DNA from 4 places in the Pantoea sp. X-Soil-YNGN-785 genome. Region 1 is predicted to be linked to each of the others. Evidence: riboswitches for the same ligand, from Rfam matches in the RefSeq annotation. Region 1 holds a riboswitch; each other region holds the start of a gene.
The links. A riboswitch is a leader RNA that binds a small molecule or an ion and turns the genes downstream of it on or off. The one in region 1 is predicted to bind thiamine pyrophosphate.
Positions count from the first base shown of each region.

Region 1 (5,257 bases):
AAAAACTTCCTGAAACCGATGCTGATTGTGCTGATTGCTGCCCCTATTGCGATTGTGCTGATTGGTCCGATCGGCATCTGGATCGGCAGCGGTATTTCGGCGCTGGTCTACACCATCCATGGCTATCTTGGCTGGCTTTCCGTCGCGATTATGGGTGCCATCTGGCCGCTGCTGGTGATGACCGGGATGCATCGTGTGTTCACGCCGACCATCATCCAGACCATTGCCGAAACCGGCAAAGAGGGCATGGTGATGCCGTCAGAAATTGGTGCCAACCTGTCGCTGGGCGGATCGTCGCTGGCAGTGGCGTTTCGCACCAAAAATCGTGAACTGCGCCAGACGGCACTGGCAGCAGCAGCGTCTGCCATCATTGCCGGCATTTCTGAACCGGCGCTGTATGGCGTGGCGGTTCGTCTGAAACGGCCGCTGATCGCCTGTCTGATCAGCGGTTTTATCTGCGGCGCGGTCGCGGGCATTGGCGGGCTGGCCAGCCACTCGATGGCCTCGCCAGGCCTCTTCACCAGCGTACAGTTCTTCGACCCGGCTAATCCCATGAGTATCGTCTGGGTCGGCGCGGTCATGGTGTTGTCGGTGGTGCTGTCGTTTGTGCTGACGCTGCTGCTAGGGTTTGAAGATATTCCTGAAGCGCAAACTGAAACCAAATCCGAATCCAGTCCCGCCGCGCAATCTGCGCCTGTTACCGAACGCACCAACGCGATTAATAGCCACTAAAGGAAAGGGTCACGCTGACCCGGAAAAGAGGATTGCATGTCTGATTCAAGGTTCCCGCAAGGGTTTTTATGGGGCGGCGCGTTAGCCGCCAACCAGAGTGAAGGCGGCTATCGTGAGGGCGGAAAGGGCTTAACCACCGTCGATATGATCCCGCATGGCCCACACCGACTGGCGGTCAAACTGGGTCTGGAAAAGCACTTTACGCTGCGGGATGATGAATTTTATCCCAGCCATGATGCCATCGATTTCTATCACCGCTATCCGGAAGATATTGCGCTGATGGCGGAAATGGGGTTCAGCGTGTTTCGCACATCAATTGCCTGGAGCCGCCTCTATCCCAATGGCGATGAACTGACGCCCAATCCGGAGGGCATCGCTTTTTACCGCGCGGTGTTTAAGGAGTGCCGGAAATATAATATCGAACCGCTGGTTACGCTCTGTCATTTCGATGTGCCGATGCATCTGGTGACCGAATATGGCTCATGGCGCAATCGTAAAATGGTCGACTTCTTTGCCCGCTATGCCCGTAGCTGTTTCGAGGCGTTTGATGGCCTGGTGAAATACTGGCTGACCTTCAACGAGATCAACATCCTGCTGCACAGCCCGTTTTCCGGTGCGGGTCTGGTGTTCGAACCGGATGAAAACAGGGAGCAGGTGAAGTATCAGGCGGCACATCACGAACTGGTCGCCAGCGCGCTGGTCACGCGAATCGCGCATGAAGTCAATCCGACGAATCAGGTCGGCTGCATGCTGGCAGGCGGCAACTTCTATCCGTGGTCCAGCAAACCGGAAGATGTCTGGGCAGCGCTGGAAAAAGATCGTGAAAACCTGTTCTTTATTGATGTCCAGGCACGCGGTGCTTATCCGGCTTATGCTGCGCGCGTGTTCCGTGAAAAAGGTGTCACGCTTGAGATCGCTGACGGCGATGCCGATATCCTGAAAAACAGCGTCGATTTTGTCTCGTTCAGTTATTACGCCTCTCGCTGCGCCTCGGCGGAGATGAACGAACAGAACAGCAGCGCGGCCAATGTGGTGAAATCCCTGACCAACCCTCATGTGCCACGTAGCGAGTGGGGCTGGGGCATCGATCCACTGGGCTTACGCATTACCATGAATATGATGTACGACCGCTATCAGAAGCCGCTTTTCCTGGTGGAAAATGGTCTGGGCGCGCGCGATGAAATCGATGCGAATGGCGAGATCAATGACGACTACCGCATCAGCTATCTGCGCGAGCATATCCGCGCCATGGGCGATGCCATAGAGGATGGTGTCCCGGTGATCGGCTACACCAGTTGGGGCTGTATCGATCTGGTGGCCGCTTCGACCGGTGAAATGAGCAAGCGCTACGGTTTTGTCTATGTTGATAGGGACGATCTTGGGAACGGTACGCTGGCGCGCACGCGAAAGAAATCGTTCTGGTGGTATAAGAAAGTGATTGCCAGTAACGGGGCAGATCTTGAGTGACACCGTCACTTAAAAGTAATATCTGAGCGCCCTGCTCCGCATCAGCCGGGCCAGAGCAGAACGCTCACGCATGCGTTGTGCTCCGGCAATAATTATCGTATAACGAATGTCTCCGAGGGGTGTCCTGTAATGGGCTGAGATGGCGCAAGCCGAACCCTTTGAACCTGATCTGGGTCATGCCAGCGAAGGGACGGGTCGGCAGATTTTCTGCCCTATCTCCTGCACTATCCCCTGTTCCAGACCGTATGCCCGGATCTCCCTGCTACTGGAGATCCTATGACACATCCGCTTTTCGAAACCGGCTTTTATGGTCGTCTGCGCCAGCAGGCGGGCACGCAATGGCACGATTATGTCAGGCACAATTTTGTGCAGCAGCTCGGACACGGCACGCTGCCACCCGCCGCTTTTCGTCACTATCTCACCCAGGATTATCTGTTTCTGCTGCACTTCGCCCGTGCATGGGGTCTGTTGATCAGCAAACTCTCAGAACCGGCTACATTACGCAGCGCGACGGCATCGCTGAACGCCATTATCAGCGAACTGCCGCTGCATCTGGCTTACTGCCAGCAGTGGGGCATCAGCGAAGAGGCGATGGCGAGCGAAACGGAGGCAATGGAAACGATCAACTACACCCGTTACGTGCTGGACGTGGGTCACACCGGAGATGCGCTGGAGCTGATGACGGCGCTGATGCCATGCGTCGCCGGTTATGCGGAAATCGGCCTGAGGCTGCTGGAGGATCCCGCGACCCGCTTCGGGGGGAATCCTTACGCGGCATGGATTGAGAATTACGGTGATGAGTCCTACCTGGCGGGCGTCGGTTCTTCACTGATGCTGTTTGAAACTCTGGCTCAGCAGCGCGCCGGTGAACAGCGTATTAACTCACTGTCGGAGATATTTACCACCGCAACCCGACTGGAAGCGGCATTCTGGCAGATGGGGCTTAATTATGCTGACTGTCTGCAGGTCAGCTCATGACGCGGCTGAACGCTGCCGTGCCGCCGGGTATTTCCGTTCGCCAGCTCTGCCTGACGCTTAATCAGCAGCAACTGTTCAGCGAGCTTAATCTGGAAATCGCGGGCGGTGCATTGACCGCTTTACTGGGGGCCAGCGGCGTGGGTAAAAGCAGCCTGATGCGGGTGATTGCCGGTCTGACGCCACCCACTTCGGGACAGATTAACGGCAGCGATGGTCTGCCGCTGGCCGGGCGCATCGCCTGGATGGGGCAGCAGGATTTGCTCTATCCGTGGCTGACGGTGGAACAGAACGTCTGCCTCGCCAGTCGTCTGAAAGGTGAGAAAGCCGATCGCGACCTGGCGCAGCATTTGCTGGCGCGGGTGGGCCTGAGCCACTGTGCCCGTGCGCGACCTGCGACACTTTCGGGCGGTATGCGTCAGCGTGTGGCGCTGGCGCGAACACTCTACACCCGACAGCCGATTGTGCTGATGGATGAGCCTTTTTCCGCGCTGGATGCACTGACCCGCACGCAGATTCAGACCCTGGCGGCAGATGTGCTGGCCGGGCATACCGTGCTGCTGATCACTCATGATGCCGCGGAAGCCTGTCGCCTCGGTCATCACCTGCTGGTAATGGGTTCCGCAGGCATCGAAACCTGCCCGCCACTGCAGGGCCAGCCACCGCGGGCGGCAGATGACATCAGCGTGATTCAGAGTCAGGCCACCTTGCTGAAACAGCTAAGCAGGCTGGCCGGATGAAATTACGTTTCGCCGCGCTTCGCCGTGGAGTCATGCTCTCAGCCGGGTTAATTGCGCTGTGGTGGCTCGCCACGCTCACTTCCGTTCCGGCCTTTCTGCTGCCCTCGCCCGCTGCGGTTGCTACCGCACTGTGGGACAACACTGGCTATCTCGGCCATCACAGCCTGATCACCCTGACTGAAATCCTCAGCGGTATGGCGCTCGGCGTGCTGCTGGGCGCGGTGCTGGCACTGGGCATGACCTTTTCACCGTGGTTACAGCGCTGGATGATGCCGCTGGTGATCACCAGTCAGGCGATTCCGGTATTTGCCCTGGCACCGCTATTGGTGCTCTGGTTTGGCTTTGGCATGAGCGCCAAAGTCGCAATGGCGGTACTGGTGATCTTCTTCCCTGTTACCTCCGCCTTTTTTGATGGCCTGCGTCGCGTCACGCCCGGCTATCTCGATCTGGCTCGCACGATGGGCGCTTCACGTGCAGCGCAACTGCGCCATGTCCGGCTGTTAGCCGCACTGCCCGCCCTGGGTTCGGGCTTGCGGATGGCAGCCGCCGTCGCGCCCATTGGCGCCATCATAGGTGAATGGGTCGGTTCGGCTGAAGGGCTGGGCTACGTGATGCTGAATGCCAACGCCCGGATGCAGAGCGATCTCTGTTTCGCCGCCCTGTTTATTCTGGTGCTGATGACACTGACCCTCTGGTTGATCATCGATCTTCTGCTTCGCCGCCTGATTACCTGGACTCCCGAGCCACACTGACGACCCTACTGATGAGAAAACCTATGACTAAAACGCCCCTGATTGTCCTGCTGTTCAGCGCCACCTTAGCCTCGCAGGCTCAGGCAATTGAAAAACTGACGCTGGTGCTCGACTGGTATATCAATCCCGACCATGCACCCATTATGGTGGCGCAGCAAACCGGAGCATTTGCGGCAGAGGGTCTGGAGGTTAACATTGTGCCACCTTCCGACCCCGCGCTGCCGCCGCGGCTGGTGGCTGCTAAGCAGGCGGACTTAGCGATAACGTATCAGCCGCAGCTGCATTTTTTCGCCGACCAGGGACTGCCGCTGATGCGGGTGGGCACGCTGATTAATTCGCCGCTGAATACGCTGATGACGCTGGACAAAACGGTAAGAAAACCAGCGGACTTAAAAGGAAAACGCATCGGCTATTCCGTCAGCGGCATTGAAGAAGCGACGCTGGCGACGATGCTGAGCCATGACGGTATCAGGGCCGATCAGGTAAAGCTGGTTAACGTCAATTTTCAGCTTACCAGCGCCCTGATGACCGGACAGGTTGATGCGGTGATTGGCGGCTATCGCAATATCGAAGCCCTGGAGATGACGCTTG
Region 1 is NZ_AP035943.1:122,395-127,651, reverse strand. It holds gene ascF (PTS cellobiose/arbutin/salicin transporter subunit IIBC) at 1-732, shown strand, start outside; gene AC6I8E_RS19130 (6-phospho-beta-glucosidase) at 769-2,199, shown strand; TPP riboswitch at 2,305-2,407, shown strand; gene tenA (thiaminase II) at 2,476-3,177, shown strand; gene AC6I8E_RS19120 (ABC transporter ATP-binding protein) at 3,174-3,914, shown strand; gene AC6I8E_RS19115 (ABC transporter permease) at 3,911-4,666, shown strand; gene AC6I8E_RS19110 (ABC transporter substrate-binding protein) at 4,690-5,257, shown strand, end outside.

Region 2 (5,257 bases), on a different replicon from region 1:
GTAAAGAGTTTGGTCAGGGCCGCATGAGCCTGGCCGAAATCGTCAGCAAAGTAGACACCAACGCCGATAAACGCGCAGCGGAAGAGCTGAACAAGCGTGACGCCTACGAAGTCCTGATTATCGGCAGCGGCCCGGCGGGCGCAGCGGCAGCGGTCTATTCAGCACGTAAAGGTATCCGTACTGGTCTGCTGGGTGAGCGTTTTGGCGGCCAGGTGCTGGACACGGTGGATATCGAAAACTACATCTCCGTGCCGAAAACCGAAGGGGCAAAGCTGGCAGGTGCACTGCGCGCACACGTTGATGATTACAACGTGGACGTCATCGAAAGCCAGAGCGCCATCAGACTGATTCCGGCGGCGAAAGAGGGCGGACTGCACGCCATCGAAACCGCCTCCGGCGCAGTACTGAAATCACGCAGCATCATCCTGGCGACCGGCGCACGCTGGCGCAACATGGGTGTGCCGGGTGAAGAAGAGTACCGCACCAAAGGCGTCACCTACTGCCCGCACTGCGATGGCCCACTGTTCAAAGGCAAGCGCACGGCGGTAATCGGCGGCGGTAACTCCGGTGTTGAAGCGGCCATTGACCTGGCGGGTATCGTTGAACACGTTACGCTGCTGGAGTTTGCCGGTGAGATGCGTGCCGACCAGGTGCTGCAGGATAAACTGCGCAGTCTGAAGAACGTTGATGTGATCCTGAACGCGCAGACCACTGAAGTGAAAGGCGACGGCACCAAAGTGACCGGCCTGCACTATATTGACCGTACGACGCAGACCACCCACGAGCTGCCGCTCTCCGGTATCTTCGTTCAGATTGGTCTGCTGCCGAACACCCCATGGCTGGAAGGCGCGGTTGAGCGCAACAAAATGGGTGAGATCATCATCGACGGTAAATGCGAAACCAGCCTGAAAGGCGTATTCGCAGCGGGTGACTGCACCACCGTGCCGTACAAGCAGATCATCATCGCCAGCGGCGAAGGTGCCAAAGCCTCACTGAGCGCGTTTGATTATCTGATCCGCACTAAGTCTGCTGAATAACGTTTCGTCAGCCAGACAACAGCCCTTCAGCATCCATGCTGAAGGGCTTTTTTATTAATAGCCCGCCAGCGTCATCAGCATCATCCATACTGGCGTCGTCACCGCCGCAAATACCGTAGAAAAGAGCATACTCGCCGCCGCCGGGCCAGGAATGACATTGAACTTCTGCGACATCAGATAGACGTTAACTCCGACCGCCATCGAGCCCAGCAATACCACCACTTTACTCTCTAGCGGCGGCAAGCCGGTCAGCCAGGCAATCGCCCATACCGTCATCGGCTGCAGTATCAGCTTCAGCAGGCAGATGGTATAGCTCTCTTTAAGTCCGTCCCGCACCCGATAGTGCGCCAGGCTCATGCCCAGCGTGACCAGCGACAGCGGCGCGGCCAGTGAAGCCAGCATCTTTAACGGTTCCGCGGCGAGCATTGGCAAAGGACGCTGCAGAAAACTCCAGGCCGTTCCGCTGAGAATGCCGATGATCAGCGGATTCTTCAGCACGCCAGTCAGAGTGTGCCACACGCCTTGCAGCGAGAAGCTGCCCTGTTTTGCCCATTCGACCGAAACGGTGAGTAAGGTCCAGAGGATCAGGCTGTTAAACACCAGCACCAGCGCCACCGGGGGCAGGGCTTCTGGCCCGAGCAGCACCGTAGCTACCGGGATCCCCAGCATCACGTTATTGGAAAAGATGCCGCCCAGGGCAAAGACCGAAGCCGCCACGCCATCCAGATTAAACAGCCTTGTTGCCAGCACTCTTCCCACGATAAATACCAGCAGGCAACTGCCGAAGAAGGCCAGGAGCAGGCGCGCATCCACCGGCGGACTTTGCGAGAAGGTGCTCATCACCCGAAACAGCATGCAGGGCAGCGCGACGTTAAACACAAAACGGTTCATCCCTTCACTGATGCTGGCGGGCCATTTTCCGAGGCGCGTCAGGCAGTATCCCAGCAAAATCAGGATAAACAGCGGAGCTGACAGATAAATTTGATGGCTAAGGCTTTCAAACAGCAGTGGCATAGGGAGAGTCTGGTCAGACGATGATTAGTTACCAGACTAACAAATTGCTAACTAACTGTTAACTATAACGGTGTCCGGATTGAGCGCAGCAGGGACGCTAGCCTAACCAGCGGCGTGCCTGCTGGTCACTGATATCGCGATAATAGACGCGATGAATGATTTCGCCGCAGCCCGCACAGTGCGCGGAAATATAGGTGGAAAGATAAGATCTGCCATTTGGCGCGATAGCACCCCGACGTTCAATAATAATATCCTGCCATCGATGGCGGTGAGGAATAAGCGCTGATAATCGCATCATACATCCTGAATAGTATGAATTTCTGCTCCAGAAGTTTATTAACTCACTGAAATAAAGTGTTTTTTACGATGATGCTGCGGGCAGGTTAATTATTATAGGGTCACCAGAATCCCTGCGGGAAATATTACCCGTCAGGGTAATAAACAGGGCTACCTAGAAAGAGGTATCCCGATAACCCGCAGCATTAAGCCTTTTTCTGTACTGCTGAGAGTTGATCGGGATCATGTGAATTGTTCCAGTTCCGATTATTTTCCAGGCTTGCTTTAACGGTACGCCTTGCCTATGCTGCAAGCCGTAACACGACTCGGGGTGCCCTTCTTTGTGAAGGCTGAGAAATACCCGTATTACCTGATCTGGATAATGCCAGCGTAGGGAAGTCTGATGCCTGACCGCATTCGCCTTCTTGTTCGCCGGTTGGGAGCAACGATGACACATCAATCTCAACACCTTTCTGCCGCGCACTTCGCGCCCGTTCTGCACACTTTCCGCCGTCAGTCACCGCTGGTGCACTGCATGACCAATGACGTGGTCCAGAATTTCACTGCCAACGTCCTGCTGGCACTCAATGCCTCACCAGCAATGGTGATCGATGCTGACGAAGCGGCACAGTTCAGCCGCTTTGCCGATGCGTTGCTGATTAACGTCGGCACCTTAACCCGTGAGCGTCAGCAGGCGATGCAGGCTGCCGTCACCGCCGCCAGTGAGGCGGGAACCCCCTGGACACTCGATCCGGTCGCCGTCGGCGCGCTGACGCTGCGCAGTGACTTCTGTCAGCAGCTGCTCAGCCAGCAACCGGCGGTGATCCGCGGTAATGCGTCAGAGATTCTGGCGCTGGCGCAGCAGGCCAGTGGCGGGCGCGGTGTTGATACGCTGCATCAGGCGGATGCAGCACTCGATGCGGCACTGCAACTCGCTGAGACCTGGCATTCGCTGGTCATTGTCACCGGCGAAGTGGACTATGCCACCGACGGTCAGCGAATCCTCGCCATCAGCGGTGGACGTCCGTTAATGACGCGCGTGGTCGGAACCGGCTGCGCGCTCTCTGCCGTAGTGGCGGGATTCAGTGCTCTGCCGGGCGATCGGCTGATGAATGTGGCGGCAGCCTGTCAGGTCATGGCCCTGGCGGGGGAAAAGGCGGCGGCGCAGGCAGCCGGGCCGGGCAGCTTTGCCACAGCATTTATTGATGCACTCTGGACGCTGGAGGTGGAGCATGAAGCGCATTAATGCTCTGACGATTGCCGGTACCGATCCCAGCGGTGGCGCAGGCATTCAGGCCGATCTGAAAACTTTCTCTGCCCTGGGCGCCTACGGCACCAGTGTGATTACCGCACTGGTGGCGCAGAACACGCAGGGCGTGCAGTCGGTTTATCGCATTGAACCGAGCTTTGTTGCCGCTCAGCTCGATTCAGTGCTGGATGACGTGCGCATCGACAGCGCAAAAATCGGCATGCTGTCTGAAACGGCCATCGTGGAGCAGGTTGCGGCCCGGCTGAGGCGTGCTGAGATCCCGTTCGTGGTGCTGGATACAGTGATGGTCGCGAAAAGTGGCGATGCGCTGCTCTCGCCAGACGCCGTGGCCAGCGTACGCGAGCAGTTATTACCACAGGTGTCGCTGATCACGCCAAATCTGCCGGAAGCGGCGGCATTGCTGGATTGCGCTATTGCCACCGATGAGGCGGAGATGCGCGAGCAGGGACGGGCCTTGCTGGCACTCGGCTGTCAGGCGGTGCTGATGAAGGGTGGTCATCTGGCGGCGGCGGAGAGTCCGGACTGGCTGATTACTCACTCAGCAGAACAGCGATTCAGCACGCCACGCGTGCATACCCGTCATACCCATGGCACCGGCTGCACGCTGTCGGCCGCCTTAGCTGCGTTACGTCCGCGCCATGCTGACTGGGCAGAGACGATTGATGAAGCCAAAAACTGGTTGCAGCAGGCGCTGTTAAAGGCGGATTCGCTGGAGGTCGGAAAGGGGATTGGACCGGTGCACCATTTTCACCAATGGTGGTAAAGGCGAAGGCCCGCATCGACCTGGTATTCAGGCGGTGCGGGCAGTTTCAGGGGGCTTCAAACCAGGCGCTGTTGCGCTCGGCAATCGGGGTGATTGAGAAGATCATCTCCTGCAGGTGACGGCGCATCGCCGCTTCGGCGGCATCGGCATCATGGCGCTTCAGCGCGGCAAAAATCTCTTCATGCTGCTCAATCAGCCTCTCCGGTGGTGAGACTTCACTCAGCGTCAGAAACCGCACCCGGTCCATGGCCGCTTTTATGTTTTCCACCGTTTCCCAGGCGAGCTTGCAGTCAATGCTTTCAGCGATCAGGCGATGAAACTCATCATCCAGAGTGAGGAAAGCCTGGCTGTCATGCCGCCCGGCGGCCATGCGCTGCAACTGCAGATTGTGTTCCAGCGCCATCAGGGCGGGATCGTCAATCTCCACCGCTGCCCGCCGCACTACCGACACTTCCACCGCCTCACGGATAAAACGGCCATCCGCGACACGTTTAGCGGAGATTTTGCGCACGAAGGTGCCGCGCTGCGGCAATACCTGTACCAGTCCGGCTTCAGCCAGCTTAATGAACGCTTCACGCACCGGCTGGCGCGAAACGTTGAAGCGTGCGGAGACCTCTTTTTCAGAGAGCAGCGAACCTGGCTGAATTGCGCAGGTGACAATATCTTTGCGCAGATAACGGTAAATCTGCTGATTTACCGGTTCGCTGGTAGTAATGGTATAGGCGATCGACATGCAGCAATATCCATATTACGGCTGGCACAGGCCAGCACGATGGGAAAGTGTCAGTCTAATCAGGGTACTGCGCCTGCGCCAGTGCTTTGTGACCGCAGCATTAGCTGCGGTTCAGGTACTGATGCACTGTAGCTCGTGCGCCCTGGGTGGTGAGTTGCTGATAC
Region 2 is NZ_AP035942.1:2,661,679-2,666,935, reverse strand. It holds gene ahpF (alkyl hydroperoxide reductase subunit F) at 1-1,037, shown strand, start outside; gene AC6I8E_RS12400 (AEC family transporter) at 1,092-2,051, opposite strand; gene AC6I8E_RS12395 (hypothetical protein) at 2,149-2,346, opposite strand; TPP riboswitch at 2,645-2,741, shown strand; gene thiM (hydroxyethylthiazole kinase) at 2,776-3,573, shown strand; gene thiD (bifunctional hydroxymethylpyrimidine kinase/phosphomethylpyrimidine kinase) at 3,560-4,360, shown strand; gene AC6I8E_RS12380 (GntR family transcriptional regulator) at 4,407-5,093, opposite strand; gene AC6I8E_RS12375 (mannitol dehydrogenase family protein) at 5,194-5,257, opposite strand, start outside.
Region 2: linked by a shared signal. The riboswitch ahead of thiM (hydroxyethylthiazole kinase) and the one ahead of tenA (thiaminase II) in region 1 are both predicted to bind thiamine pyrophosphate.

Region 3 (5,257 bases), on a different replicon from region 1:
AGAGAAACGCGGGCCTTCGCCGGTTTCAAAGTAGAGACCCAGTCCCATCGCATCCGGAATGGTCAGGATGTCACTGAAGAGGATGGCGGCATCCAGCGGATAACGGCGCAGCGGCTGAAGGGTCACTTCACAGGCCAGCTCGGCGTTTTTACACAGCGACATAAAATCACCCGCCTGGGCGCGTGTCGCTTTGTACTCCGGCAAATAGCGCCCGGCTTGTCGCATCATCCATACCGGCGTGACATCGACCGGCTGACGTAGCAGGGCACGCAAATAACGATCGTTCTTCAGTTCACTCATCTCAACACTCTCTCAATAACAGGCGTGTAGTGTAGCACTTTCACGCTTCGGCGCGGCACAGGGCGACGGTATCTTCAATCAGGCGGCGTGCCACGGTGCCTGGCGGTGGCAGCAAAGGCAGCGCATCAAAACGGAACCAGGCGGCATCCAGCAGCTCTTTACCGTCGTGTTGCAGATCGCCACTGTCATATTCCGCCATAAAAGCGGTCATTAGCGATTGCGGGAAGGGCCACGGCTGGGAGGTCACGTAACGGACGTTTTTGACGCGGATATTGCTCTCTTCCATCACTTCCCGGGCAACGGCCTGCTCCAGCGTCTCGCCGACCTCCACAAAACCGGCCAGCACGGTGTAGACCTTGTTGCGATGGCGGGCATGATTCGCCAGCAGGATTTCATCGCCACGACGGATAGCCACAATGATGCAGGGCGCGATCTGCGGATAGTAACGCTCACGGCAATGGCTGCAGAGACAGGCAAATTCATGTTTGCTGTGGTGCATCTCATGGCCGCAATAGCCGCACCAGCGATGAGAACGGTAGAATTCCGCCAGCTGTACACCGCGACCCACCAGCTGAAACAGCTCCACATCCTGATCGATCAGCTGTCGCACGGAGAACATATCGGAAGAACGCGGCTCACAAATCAGCCAGACTTTTTCGCCCTGCCATTCACCAATGGTCCGGGCCTTACTGCCGGTTAAACCAAATTTTTCGGCGTTTCCGTGGGGTAAATCACCTTGTGGCAACCAAAGTTTCTGTTCATGGCTGACAATCCACCATCCAGCGTCTACGCTTGAGATTTCGCATTGCATTTATTTCGTCATCCTTAGCGTCAACCCGCACGCTGAAGCCCTGATGTTAAGTGTGTAGATAAACAACTATAACTCACATGGAGTTAGATATGCTTAACCAGTTAGACGTCCTGGCTGAACGCGTAGGTGGCAGTAATGAACTGGTCGATTCGTGGCTTGAAGCACGCCGCCAGCTACTGGTGACCTATTATCACCTGGTCGGTCTTAAACCTAAAAAAGAGGCGCTGACGCGTCTTGACGAGCAGGCGCTCGACAACTTCTGTCACGGCCTGGTCGACTATCTTTCTGCCGGTCACTTCAGTATCTATGAGCGCGTAATCAGCGAAATGAGTGGCGACAGCCCGATGATCGCTGCCGCGCAGATCTACCCTCCGCTGGAAGCGAATACTGAGCGTCTGATGCAGCTGTATGACGGTCACCTGCAGCAGGCGATTGACGATGAAAACTGCATGACCTTCCAGCAGGCACTCTCCGAAGTGGGCGAAGTGCTGGAATCACGCTTTACGCTGGAAGATAAGCTGATCCAGCTGGCCTGGGATAACCAGCTTGCTACGCCGCCAGTGGCGAATGACAGCCATATCGCGCGTCCGGCTTGATGGTTAACAACGGCAAAGGGCTTGAGATTATCCCGTAGCCCTTTTATGCTGAACAGGTTCTGAGGAGTACTCTCCAGAGAACCTTTGTTATTTTAGCGTTGAAATGTAAGGTTTTTACGCCCGGGTCTGTTATCAGACACCCGCGTAAAAACTGCTTCTTGTCGGAGTGCCCAGTTGGGCTGAGACCGTTAATTCGGGATCCGCGGAACCTGACCAGGTTAGAACCTGCGTAGGGAACAAGAGTAAAAATTCTCTGTATGCCAGCATGCCTGTGCTGTCTATACGGTTACTCCTTCCGAACTCCGGACAAGCATCGTTCCCCTTTAACAGGAAGATTGCTATGTCTGACCCAAAAATGACCCGTCGTGAACAACGTGCCCAGGCGCAGGAATTTATCGATTCCCTGCAAAGCGGCAGTGCTTTTCCCCAGTCCCGTCGCATCTGGATTACCGGCAGCCGGGAAGATATTCGCGTGCCGATGCGTGAAATCACCCTAAGCCCGACCCACATCGGCGGCACCAAAGAACAGCCTCTCTATGAGCAAAATGAAGCGGTGCCGGTCTATGACACGGCGGGTGCTTATGGTGATCCCGCGGCGCAGATCGATGTGCATCGTGGTCTGGAAAAGCTGCGCGCTCGCTGGATTGCTGAACGCGACGACAGTGAGCTTCTCGAACAGAACAGCTCGGGCTATACCCAGCAGCGGCTGGCTGACGAGGGGCTGGATCATCTGCGCTTCGATCACCTTCCGACACCGCGCCGCGCCCGTGCAGGCCGCCGTGTCACGCAACTGCACTATGCCCGTCAGGGCAGGATTACCCCGGAAATGGAGTTCATCGCCCTGCGGGAAAACATGGGCCGTGAGCGAATCCGCAGTGAGGTGCTGCTGCAACAGCATCCGGGACACAGTTTTGGCGCACATCTGCCCGCCGACATCACCCCCGAGTTTGTCCGTCAGGAGGTCGCTGCCGGACGCGCCATCATCCCTGCCAATATCAATCACCCGGAATCGGAGCCGATGATCATTGGTCGTAACTTCCTGGTTAAGGTCAACGCCAATATCGGTAACTCGGCAGTCACCTCTTCTATCGAGGAAGAAGTGGAAAAGCTGGTCTGGTCGACCCGCTGGGGTGCCGATACGGTGATGGATCTCTCTACCGGTCGCTATATTCATGAAACGCGAGAATGGATTTTGCGAAACAGCCCGGTGCCCATCGGTACCGTGCCGATCTATCAGGCGCTGGAAAAAGTGAATGGCGTGGCTGAGGCGCTGAACTGGGAAATATTCCGGGACACGCTGCTGGAGCAGGCGGAACAGGGCGTCGATTACTTCACTATCCACGCGGGCGTGCTGCTGCGTTATGTCCCGATGACGGCGAAACGTCTCACCGGGATCGTGTCGCGGGGGGGATCGATCATGGCCAAATGGTGCCTGTCGCATCATCAGGAGAGCTTCCTGTATGAGCACTTCCGGGAGATCTGTGAAATCTGCGCCGCTTACGATGTCTCCCTGTCGCTGGGCGATGGTCTGCGTCCGGGTTCGATTCAGGATGCCAACGATGAGGCGCAGTTTGCCGAACTGCGAACCCTGGGTGAACTGACGCGTATTGCCTGGGAGTATGACGTTCAGGTGATGATTGAAGGTCCGGGACATGTGCCGATGCATATGATCCGCCGTAATATGACCGAACAGCTCGACCTGTGCGATGAAGCCCCCTTCTACACGCTTGGCCCGCTGACCACTGACATCGCGCCCGGCTACGACCACTTCACCTCGGGTATCGGTGCCGCCATGATTGGCTGGTTTGGTTGCGCCATGCTGTGCTACGTCACGCCCAAAGAGCATCTGGGTCTGCCGAACAAAGAGGACGTGAAGCAGGGATTGATCACCTACAAAATCGCGGCGCATGCTGCCGATCTGGCGAAAGGCCACCCCGGTGCGCAGATCCGTGATAACGCCATGTCCAAAGCGCGCTTTGAATTCCGCTGGGAAGATCAGTTTAACCTGGCGCTGGATCCCCATACGGCAAGGGCGATGCATGATGAAACCCTGCCGCAGGAGTCGGGCAAGGTGGCCCATTTCTGCTCAATGTGCGGCCCCAAATTCTGCTCAATGAAAATTTCCCAGGAGGTGCGCGAGTTTGCGGCACGCCAGGATGCCCGTGCCGAGCCGGTTGAAGTTGGCATGGCGCAGATGTCAGATCGTTTCCGCAGCCGCGGCAGTGAGCTCTATCACCCTGCCGATGCCATTAAGGAGGAGTAAGGATGCCTGCATTTCCCGCTACCGCCCCGCGTCTGGGACTTTATCCGGTGGTTGATAGCCCCGAGTGGCTCGAACGCCTGCTGGAGATGGGCGTTCGCACGCTGCAGCTGCGTATCAAAGATCAGCCTGATGAGGCCGCCGAGCCCGCCATTGCTCAGGCAATTGCGTTGGGCAAACGCTACGACGCGCGTCTGTTTATCAATGATTACTGGCAGCTGGCGATTAAACATCATGCTTATGGCGTACATCTGGGTCAGGAGGATCTGGATGTCGCCGATCTTGCCCGCATTCATCAGGCCGGGTTACGACTGGGACTCTCTACCCACGACGATGCGGAACTGGATCGCGCTCTGGCAATCCAGCCCTCTTACATCGCACTTGGGCATATTTTCCCGACGCAGACCAAAGAGATGCCTTCTGCACCGCAGGGCATTGCACAGCTGAATCAACACCTGACACGTCTGTCGCATATTCCCACCGTGGCGATTGGCGGTATCTCGATTGCACGGGCACCTGAGGTGCTGGCCACCGGCGTCGGCAGCATTGCGGTGGTGAGTGCGATTACTCAGGCAGATGACTGGCGTGCCGCAACGCGCACGCTTCTGGCGCTGGCAGGACCAGGCGATTAAGCATTTATGGAACCTGCCGCGCATATTGGCTGCAAAATCGGTAACGCCAGCGTTCTTCCGGGAAAGCAGCGCGCAAAGTGGAATGTTGCCGCTGGCGTGCTGTGATCCAAAACCTTAACGTGGCATCCGTCAGGTTAAGGTTATCTGACCAGGGCCGGTTCCCTCCTCTTGCCGGCCCTGCTTCTTCTTTTCGCTATGCGGGCGTCGAGGTGGAAGTCTGCGTCTCATGCTGGCACGAGAGCATGGCACGTTCGACGGCCGCACCCACCAGCGCCAGCGCCTGTTCAGTCTGCTCGTTGATCGGCAGCCCGTAGTTTAAGCGCAGACAGTTACGATATTTACCCGACGCTGAAAACAGTGAGCCTACAGCAATCTGAATTTTTGACTCGCGCAGTTCCCGGTTAAGCCGGACCGCATCAAACGCTTCGGGGAGTTCAATCCACATCAGAAAGCCGCCCTGAGGACGGGAAACGCAGATACCGCAGGGAAAGTAGTGGCGTACCCAGCAGCTAAAGGTTTCATAGTTACGATGATAGATTTGCCGCATCCGGCGCAGATGGGGCTGATAATGTCCCTGGCGGATAAACTCAGAGACCGCATGCTGAGGCTGCGTCGCGGTTGAGCCTGTGACAATATATTTCATGTGCAGCACGCGATC
Region 3 is NZ_AP035942.1:244,754-250,010, reverse strand. It holds gene hemE (uroporphyrinogen decarboxylase) at 1-300, opposite strand, end outside; gene nudC (NAD(+) diphosphatase) at 341-1,111, opposite strand; gene AC6I8E_RS01090 (Rsd/AlgQ family anti-sigma factor) at 1,201-1,707, shown strand; TPP riboswitch at 1,860-1,960, shown strand; gene thiC (phosphomethylpyrimidine synthase ThiC) at 2,048-3,970, shown strand; gene thiE (thiamine phosphate synthase) at 3,973-4,599, shown strand; gene AC6I8E_RS01075 (aminotransferase-like domain-containing protein) at 4,793-5,257, opposite strand, start outside.
Region 3: linked by a shared signal. The riboswitch ahead of thiC (phosphomethylpyrimidine synthase ThiC) and the one ahead of tenA (thiaminase II) in region 1 are both predicted to bind thiamine pyrophosphate.

Region 4 (5,257 bases), 310 kb from region 1:
GAGGGCATTATGGTACTAATCAATGGACTTACAGACGGCGTGGCAAATAGCTATGTCGCTTCCGGCGCAATCAAATCATCTTCAGGCGACAATACCGAGTCTGTTACCGGAAAAAGGCTTCCCGACACTGTAGTTATCATCTCTCAGGAGGCAAGAGACCGCCTGATGCAGGTCGTTGCTGAACCTGTCTCCGTTGAACAGCAGGATAAAACCCTGAACGATCTGCTGGCAAGCCGATCAGCTCATCAGGGACCCACGTTTAATCTCGGTTATGCGCTTTTCAACGATCCCTATACAAACTGGGATGCAAGGACATTCCGTCCGCTACTGGATATGACGACAGATAACACCCAGGCCAGTATGGATGAATTTGCGGGTGCGCTTCATCAGGTGCTCGCTGAAGGTCAGGTGGGACAAAATCAGTACGACAACAGTGATACCTCTGAAGCGATGACAATAACGTTGACGCAGGTGAAACTGCACAAACTTATTGAGAAATATGTTCCGGATGACAAGCGGAAGCAGGCGACGGGCATTGTTGATGAAATGATCGACGGTAAAGTGGCATTCCGCGAAGAGCGCACGCTGCTGGGGGCACAGCAAAGGCTGGATATCGCGCATCAATATGGCACCCGTGAAATCGTGGCGGATGCGCGTGATTATCTCACCCAGGTAAAGAGTGGCTCCGCGCGGCCACAGAATGAACTGGCCAGAATGTTTGAAGCGACAAAATCGGGCAGTGACATGAACGCCATTTTCAGCGTGTTTGCCGATGTGATTCGTTCCACGCCGAATCCAGACAACAAAGCGCAACCCTCAATCGATGACGCACTTAAACAGCTGGAGGTTTATCGCCAGCAGTGGCAGGCGTTCGCTGATAAATACATCGCTTAAACAGTGATGATCCTTCGGCTGGGGGCTCTTTCGTGGCAATAAAGCCATCCTGAGAGCCGCGTCTGCAGGATGGCTACGATGAGGCTGTTTAGTCAGATGAGATACTCTGATAAATCCGGCTTAAAACAAAAAGCACTGATTACACATTTACAAATTTAAATGTGTAAATATAATGGCGCCTCTTACACATCAGAGGAATTTTGTCATGCCGTCACTGTTTACCCCCCTGAACCTGGGCGATCTCACACTTCGTAACCGCATTGTATTGCCGCCACTGACGCGTTGTCGCAGTGAACAGCCGGGCAATATTCCCGGCGAGTTGATGGTGGAGTATTACCGCCAGCGTGCCAGCGCGGGACTAATGATCACCGAAGGCACCCAGATTGAACCTCGCGGGCAGGGCTATGCATGGACGCCGGGGATCCACAGCGACGCCCAGATCGCGGGCTGGAAAAAGGTCACAGAGGCGGTACATCAGGAAGGCGCCACGATTTTTTGCCAGCTCTGGCACGTTGGTCGCGTCTCTCACAATGAACTTCAGCCAGGCAAGCAGGCTCCCGTTGCGCCTTCAGCCATCGCCGCCGATAACGTTCGGGTATTCATTGAAACCGGACCAGGCGCGGGGATACTGACCGCACCCAGCGAACCACGGGCACTGACCAACGCGGAAGTCAAAGAGATCGTGGCGCTTTACCGACGCGCGGCGGAAAATGCAAAAGAGGCCGGTTTTGACGGTGTGGAACTGCATTCTGCCAACGGTTATCTGATTAACCAGTTTATTTCGGAGCACACTAACTTCCGCACGGATGAATATGGCGGCTCAGCAGAGAATCGTCTGCGTTTCCTGCGTGAAGTTGTTGAGGCGGTCAGCGCGGTATTTGGCAGCCACCGTGTTGGCGTGCGGTTTGCGCCATTGTTTTCGAGTACTGACGAAGAGCGCGTCTATCTTGGCCTGGTTGAAAGCGATCCCCATGCGACCTATATCCGCGCCGCGGAGTTGCTGAATGAGCTGGAAGTTGGCTATCTCTCTATTGCCGAAGCGGACTGGGATAATAGCCCGGATATGCCAGAGAGTTTCCGGGTTGCGCTGCGGGAAACATTCCGTTCTCCGATCATCTATTCTGGTCGCTACACGGCGGAAAAAGCACAGCATATGCTTGATAAAGGCTGGGGCGATCTGGCGGGTTTTGGCCGCTCGTTTATTGCGAATCCCGATTTGCCGGCACGCATTAAAGCAGGTTATCCGCTGAATCCCGTCGATCACGCTTCCCTGTATGGCGGCACTGAGAAAGGCTATACTGACTATCCTGTTTTTCAATCCTGATCTTATGTGAGGCGGCATGTCCCCCGAAAATGCCCTGAAGTTACTGTCCAACCCGACCCGGGTGGCAGTACTAAAGTGGCTTAAAAATCCTGACGAAGCGTTTGCGGGCTATTCTCAGCTCTATCCCTTCGCTCAGTATGGCGTCTGTGCCACCCTCATCCAGGACAAGGCGGGCTTATCACAGCCCGCTACTTCGTTATGCCTGAAAGCCCTGCACAATGCGGGGCTGGTCGAAGCCAGCAAAGTCGGGAAGTGGACCTATTATCGCCGCGCTGAACCACGTATTCGTGAAATAACCGACGTGGTGACACAATCGCTGCAGGCGCTTTAGGGCGCCTGCCGTTTCAGCACTTCTCTGTTATCTTATCTGCGAATGCTGAGTCTTTGCACTTACAGTAAACGCCTGCACCTATCCCCCGGATTTCTGACTCGTCTTCACGCACGCGGCTTGACGAAGCTGCCCGCTTAACTTACAACTAAAGCCGTCAGGGGAGTCTCGCCAGAGAGACTGAGAGGCTAATAGCGCAGTGCGCGGCTTAGCGACCCTTAGAACCTGACCCAGTTGATACTGGCGTAGGAAGACGGGTATCGCATCCGATACTTGCCGCAGGCGCGCGTTCGCGACGTCTTTGCCTATTCCCTCTGTATCACGGGTCTTCGTTAACCGATAACGAGGCCAAAGTGAAACATCTCATTCTTAATCACTCTCTTCCTCTCCGGTGGGCACCATGAGCCGCTGGTCGGTGCTGGGCAGCGGCGTTGCCGGGCTGTGTGTCGCCACGCTACTGCTGGAACGGGGAGAAGCCGTTGAAGTCATTACGCAGCCTGACTGTCGTGCCGCCTCGCACTGGGCGGGGGGCATGCTTGCGCCCTGGTGCGAAGCAGAAAGCGCGCCACACCAGGTCATCGAATGGGGCCAGCACGCTGCCGGATGGTGGGCGAAACGCGTCGACGGCGTGGAGCAGCAGGGCACGCTGGTGGTTGCGCCACCGCGTGACAGCCGCGAACTGACGCGCTTCGCCAGCATGACGCAGCAGCATCAGTGGGTCGCCCCCGGTGACATCGAACCGGCGCTGGAAAATCGCTTTGCCCGCGGCCTGTTCTTTGCTGCAGAGGCGCATCTTGATCCGCGCTGCGCACTGCAGCAACTGCGCGTCACACTGCACGAGGCGGGCATACCCTTTCACAGCGGCAAACCCGGCGGCAAAATCATCGACTGCCGCGGCATCCACGCTCTTGATCAGCAGCCCGCTCTGCGCGCCGTGCGGGGCGAAATGTTGATCCTGCATACGCATGACGTTCAGCTCTCCCGTCCGGTCCGTTTGCTGCATCCGCGCTTTCCCTGCTATCTGGTGCCGCGTGCCGGAGGCCACTTCATGCTTGGAGCCACCATGGTCGAAAGTCACGACAGCAGCCCGATCAGCGCCAGGGCGATGATGGAGCTGCTGAGCGCGGCTTACAGTCTGCATCCGGCGCTGGCTGAAGCACGGATCGTAGAGAGCGGCACCGGTCTGCGTCCCGCCTACCGCCAGAACCTGCCGGAAGTCCGCTATGAAAATGGGCGCTTCTCGTTAAACGGGCTGTACCGCCACGGCTTTTTACTGGCCCCGATTATGGCTGAAAAACTCATGCTGCAACTCACTCAGGAGATGACTCATGCGAGTTCAACTTAATGGACGCACGATTGAAACCAGCGCAACAACGCTGGCGGAACTTATGGCGGAGCAGCAGATCGACCCGCGCACCGTCGCCACCGCACTGAACGGTGAGTTTGTGCCGCGCAGCCGTTATGTCAGCCAGCAGCTTCAAGCGGGCAGCCAGCTGGAAATCCTGTCACCGATGCAGGGAGGTTAACCATGTTCTATCAATTCACTCCGCAATCCCGTTTTCTGCTTGGCACCGCCGGATATCCGTCACCCGACATTCTGCATCAGGCTATCGATGCATCAGGTGCGGAGATAATTACCGTCAGTCTGCGTCGTGAAGGCAGCGAAGGCGGTGCCTTTCGCACGCTGTTGCAGCGGCTCAACAAACGGATTCTGCCGAATACCGCGGGCTGCCATACGGTAAAAGAGGCGGTGACGACGGCACAGATGGCGCGTGAACTGTTCGACACGCCGTGGATCAAGCTGGAAGTGATTGGTCATGCCGACACGCTGCAGCCCGATCCCTTTGCGCTGGTTGAAGCGGCCCGGATCCTCTGCGCTGATGGCTTCCAGGTCTTTCCCTACACCACCGAAGATCTGATTGTCGGCGAGAAGCTGCTGGAAGCGGGTTGTGAAGTGCTGATGCCCTGGGGCGCGCCAATTGGTTCCGGCCAGGGGCTGCGCAACATCGAGGGACTCCGCGCCATGCGTGCGTGGTTTAAAGATGTGCCGCTGATAATTGATGCGGGCATCGGTGCGCCAGGCCAGGCGGCGCAGGCGATGGAGATGGGTTTTGATGGCGTGCTGCTAAACACCGCGGTGGCGAAAGCACGCGATCCGGTGCGGATGGCGGGTGCCTTTGCCGCCGCGATCCACGGCGGGCATGAGGCGTTTCAGGCGGGATTGATGGAGCAGCGTGACATGGCGTCAGCTTCAACACCCATTTTTGGTCTGGCACAGTTCTGAGGAGCAGCAATGGATCGGTATCAGCGACAGACCATGTTGCCGGAGATCGGTGAAGCAGGGCAACAGCGCCTGAGCAGGGCAAGGGTGCTGGTGGTGGGTGCGGGCGGACTCAGCGCGACACTGTTGCCGTTACTGGCCGGCGCGGGCGTAGGGTTTATTCGGCTTTACGATGGCGATCGGGTTGAGCTGCACAACCTTCACCGGCAGACATTGTTTGGCATTGGGGATGTGGGCCAGCCCAAAGCAATCTGCGCGCAGCGCGCGCTGGCGCAGCGAAATCCTGACTGCCACGTTGAGGCGCATCCCCGGATGTTGAGCGCCAGCCAACTGCCGCAGGCGCTGGAGGGGATCGTTCTGGTGGTGGATGCGGCGGATAACTTCGCCATTACCTATCAACTCTCTGACGCCTGCTCTCCGCGTGGTCTGC
Region 4 is NZ_AP035943.1:472,553-477,809, reverse strand. It holds gene AC6I8E_RS20875 (hypothetical protein) at 10-894, shown strand; gene AC6I8E_RS20870 (alkene reductase) at 1,100-2,218, shown strand; gene AC6I8E_RS20865 (ArsR/SmtB family transcription factor) at 2,235-2,549, shown strand; TPP riboswitch at 2,696-2,815, shown strand; gene AC6I8E_RS20860 (FAD-dependent oxidoreductase) at 2,947-3,891, shown strand; gene thiS (sulfur carrier protein ThiS) at 3,875-4,072, shown strand; gene AC6I8E_RS20850 (thiazole synthase) at 4,075-4,830, shown strand; gene AC6I8E_RS20845 (ThiF family adenylyltransferase) at 4,840-5,257, shown strand, end outside.
Region 4: linked by a shared signal. The riboswitch ahead of AC6I8E_RS20860 (FAD-dependent oxidoreductase) and the one ahead of tenA (thiaminase II) in region 1 are both predicted to bind thiamine pyrophosphate.